2 regions of the Actinomadura gamaensis genome follow, and region 2 is predicted to be linked to the other one. Evidence: riboswitches for the same ligand, from Rfam matches in the RefSeq annotation. Region 2 holds a riboswitch; the other holds the start of a gene.
What was found. Region 2 has a riboswitch for S-adenosylmethionine ahead of ACFPCY_RS29470 (aminotransferase class V-fold PLP-dependent enzyme). Riboswitches for the same ligand answer to the same signal wherever they lie in the genome.
Positions count from the first base shown of each region.

Region 1: another riboswitch for S-adenosylmethionine. It lies ahead of thrC (threonine synthase); the one in region 2 lies ahead of ACFPCY_RS29470 (aminotransferase class V-fold PLP-dependent enzyme).

Region 1 is NZ_JBHSIT010000016.1:153,642-155,836, forward strand. It holds gene ACFPCY_RS39160 (alpha,alpha-trehalose-phosphate synthase (UDP-forming)) at 1-761, opposite strand, end outside; SAM riboswitch class I at 1,022-1,163, shown strand; gene thrC (threonine synthase) at 1,179-2,195, shown strand, end outside.
Region 2 is NZ_JBHSIT010000009.1:303,014-305,208, forward strand. It holds gene ACFPCY_RS29460 (transglycosylase domain-containing protein) at 1-245, shown strand, start outside; gene ACFPCY_RS29465 (hypothetical protein) at 356-733, opposite strand; SAM riboswitch class IV at 788-903, shown strand; gene ACFPCY_RS29470 (aminotransferase class V-fold PLP-dependent enzyme) at 959-2,195, shown strand, end outside.

The DNA.
Region 1 (2,195 bases), on a different contig from region 2:
TCAACGCCGAGCCCGTGGACGCCGATCCGGGTCGTCCGGCCCGCGTAGGTGACGCAGCTACCGCTCACGCGGGCGCCGGGGAGCAGTTCGGCGCAGCAGGCGAGGAACGCGTCCGCCCACCGCCGCGTGAGGAAGCCCGCGTGGTCCGCGCCGAGGATGCCGCCGAGGACGGCCACGGCGACGTCGTCCGGAAGCATCCGGAAGTACTCCGGCGGCGCCCACGGCGTGTGCGAGAAGTGCGCGATGCGCAGGTCGGGACGCCGGTCGCGGAGCATGCGCGGCGCGAGCGACAGGTGGTAGTCCTGCACGACCGCCTTCGCGTCCGGCTGCGACGACTGGGCCACCGCGTCCGCGAACGCCGCGTTGTACGCCTCGTAGGACTGCCAGTCGCGGCGGAACCGCGCGTCGAAGTGCGGCGCGCGCGGCGTCTCGTACAGCAGGTGGTGGACGAACCACAGCGTCGAGTTCGCGACCGAGTTGTACGCGCGCTGGAACGTCGCGGCGGGGATGTCCAGCATCCGGACGTCCGCGCCGCCGGTGTCGTGCCCGGCGCGGTCGAGCCGTCCGTCCGGGGCCTCGCGCGCGGCCTCCCGGTCGGGGTCGCCGAGCGCCGCGCACACCCACAGGACGTCGGTGCTGGCGGCGACTCCCGCGAGCCCCGACACGAGGCCGCCGCCCCCGCGCCGCGCGGCCAGCCCGCCGCCGTCGCTCCGGGTGAACGACACCGGACCACGGTTGGACGCCACCACGATCTGACTCATGGAAGCAGCGTCTCAGCCGGGACGCCCGGACATCAAAGGGACCCGCGTGAAAGCCGGTCCCACAGCTGTCTTCGCGCCCGCCCGCAAGTCCCCCGAGTGCTACAGCACCACCGCCGGATGCGTCACAGAACGCTCTCGCGTGACCAAGACCACGGCCGGGTAACGTCTCAATGAGCGAGACGGCGCTGTCCGAGAACCGGTCAGATCATGTAATCTCGCCTCACGCGGTCCGAAAGGACCCGACTTACACAACTTCATAACGCTCATCCAGAGGGGTGGAGGGACCGGCCCTGTGAAGCCCCGGCAACCACCCGGTTAGGACGCGCTCGCGAACCCGCGAGGCCGACCGGGAAGTGGTGCCAACTCCGGCCTGCGACCAAGGCGGCGCAGGGAAGATGGGGAGAAGGGCCTCGCTTCATGGCGCTCACGTCTGCGACGAATCTCGGACCTGCCACCGCGCTCACCTGCCGCGAATGCGGCCACACCCGCGAACTCGGCCCGCACTACGCGTGCGAGGAGTGTTTCGGGCCACTGGAGATCTCCTACGACTTCGGCGACGTCACGCGCGAGTCGATCGAGGCGGGACCGCGCAACATCTGGCGGTACAAGGGGCTGCTGCCCGTCCCGTCCCACGTCGAGGAGACGCCGAACACCGAGCCCGGCCTGACCCGGCTCGTCCGCGCCGACCACCTCGCCGAGACGCTCGGGCTGTCGGCGCTCTGGGTGAAGGACGACAGCGGCAACCCGACCCACTCGTTCAAGGACCGCGTGGTCGCGGTGGCGCTCGCCGCCGCCCGCGAGCTCGGGTTCAAGGTGCTGGCCTGCCCGTCCACCGGGAACCTGGCCAACGCCGTGGCGGCCGCGGCGGCCCGCGCGGGCATCCGCAGCGCGGTGTTCGTGCCGTCCAACCTGGAGTCCCAGAAGATCATCACGACGGCCGTGTACGGCGGCACGTTCGTGACCGTGGACGGCAACTACGACGACGTCAACCGCCTCGCCTCGGAGATCGCCGGCGAGCAGGACGACTGGGCGTTCGTCAACGTCAACGTCCGGCCGTACTACGCCGAGGGCTCCAAGACGCTCGGGTACGAGATCGCCGAGCAGCTCGGCTGGCGGCTGCCGGACCAGATCGTCGTCCCGGTCGCGTCGGGTTCCCAGCTCACCAAGATCGACAAGGCCTTCCAGGAGCTGATCAAGCTCGGCCTGGTCGAGGACAAGCCCTACAAGGTGTTCGGCGCGCAGGCGGCGGGCTGCGACCCGGTCGCCAACGCGTTCAAGCAGGGCTGGGACGTGTTCCGCCCGGTCAAGCCCGACACCATCGCCAAGTCCCTCGCGATCGGCAACCCGGCGGACGGCACCTACGTGCTCGACGTCGCCCGCCGCACCGGCGGCGCCGTCGAGGACGTCACCGACGAGCAGGTCGTCGAGGGCATC
Region 2 (2,195 bases):
AGACCGGCTCCGACCAGGGCCCGAGCACCGACCGCCCGACCGGCCTCCCGTCGACGCGTCCGCCGACGGGCAAGCCGACCCATCCGGGCCGTCCGACGAGCCCGCACACGCCGCCGACGGACCGTCCGACGCACCGTCCGACCGACCGTCCGACGGGTAAGCCGACCATCCCGATTCCGGGAGGCGGCGGTGGCGGCGGAGGCGGCGGCGGTGGCGGGGACGGCACCGGCGACCAGGGCAACTGATCCGCGCCGAACCTCCGTAACCCTTTGCGGACTGATGCGAAACGGGGTCCCGAACCACTCGGGACCCCGTTTTGTCATCGGCCGCCGCCGGTCGCGCGATGCGCTCCCGCTCAGCGGCAGGCCGTGCCCAGCTCGTCGGGCGCGGCGGTGAGGGTCGCGTTGAGCTGCGAGACGTCGCCGGTCGAGACCGTCCCGGCGGCGGCGCGCAGCCTGTCCGCCTGATCCTTGAGCGCCTTCTTCAGCCCGTCGTCGGACGCCTTGTCCGCCAGCCCCGACAGGTTCGCGGCCAGCTCCTCGGTCGGCCGCCGCCACTGCGCCGCGTCCGAGGCCGAGACCGCGCGGACGCCGCCGATGTACCGCTCGTACGCCCTCTTCGCGTCGCCGCACGTCGCGGCCGTGTTCCCCGACCCACCGCAGGCGGCGAGCAGCGCCGCCGCACCGGCCGCCAGCGCTCCCCCGGCCAGCGTCCGGCTCACCCCGTAGCGCATCCGCTCCCTCTCCCGACTTGATCCGTCCAGCGTCCTTCCTATACTTTCGCATCAGGTCATGAGTGCCAGCGTCAAGCCCCGGCTCGCTGGCCGGCAACCCTTCGTCCGCGATGGGGTGCCCCGGGTGAGGACCAGGCCGGACGCCATCCGCGTCCCGGCAAGCGCGGATCCCGTCGATCCAGGGCACGGCCCTCGGGATCCCTGATCCCGAAGGAGTGCACTCGTATGTCCGCGACCACCCTCGCCACCGCCGCCGCCCCCTCCGGCGCCGCCGTCTCCGCCGCCGTCTCCGCCGCGCCGGCCGTCGTCGGGGCGGACGCGCCCGTCCCGCTGGAGGACGGACGCCGCGTCCCCTACGCCAACCTCGACTACGCCGCCAGCGCGCCGTGTCTGTCGGCGGTGCAGGAGGCGATCACCTCGGCACTGCCGTACTACAGCAGCGTGCACCGGGGCGCGGGCTACGCGTCCCAGGTCACGACCGCCGCGTACGAGAAGGCGCGGGAGACCGTCCGCGACTTCCTCGGCGCGTGGCGGCGCGCGTCGGTCGTGTTCACCCGCAACACCACCGACGCGATGAACCTGCTCGCGCACTGCGTCCCGTCCGGGACGACGGTCGTGGTGTTCGAGACCGAGCACCACGCGACGCTGCTGCCGTGGCGGCGGGCCGTCCGGCTGCCCGCGCCGTCCTCGCCCGCCGAGGCCGTCGCCGCCGCTGACCGTGCGCTCGCCGAGGCCCCCGGCGGGCCGCGCCTGCTCGTCGTCACCGCCGCGTCCAACGTGACCGGCGAGGTGTGGCCGCTGGCCGAGCTCAGCGCGGTCGCCCACCGGCACGGCGCGCGGATCGCGGTGGACGCCGCCCAGCTCGTCCCGCACCGGCCGCTGGACATGACCGCGCTCGGTCTCGACTACGTCGCCTTCTCCGGGCACAAGCTGTACGCGCCGTTCGGCGCCGGCGTCCTCGCCGGACGGTCCGACTGGCTCCGCGCCGCCGACCCCTACCTCAAGGGCGGCGGGGCCAGCGCGTCCGTCGAGGACCACGGCAACCGCGCCCTCTGGCACGCCGACCCCGAGTCGCGGCACGAGGCGGGCACCCCGAACGTCCTCGGCGTCATCGCGCTCGCCGCCGCCTGCGAGACGCTCGCCGCGACCGGCTGGACCCCGCTCGTCGAGCGCGAGGAGCGGCTGCTCGCCCGCCTGCGCTCCGGCCTCGCCCGCATCCCCGGTGTGCGTGAACTCACGCTCTGGGAGGACGGCTCCCCGCGCGTCGGCATCGTCTCCTTCGTCGTGGACGGCTGGGAGGCGCGCGACCTGGCGCTCGCCCTCTCCGGGCAGTACGGCATCGGCGTCCGCGACGGCAAGTTCTGCGCCCACCCGTTCGTCCGGCACCTGCTCGGCGCGTCCGACGCCACCGGCGGAACCTGCTCGGACGGCCAGAGCTCCGCCGTCCGCGCCAGCTTCGGCG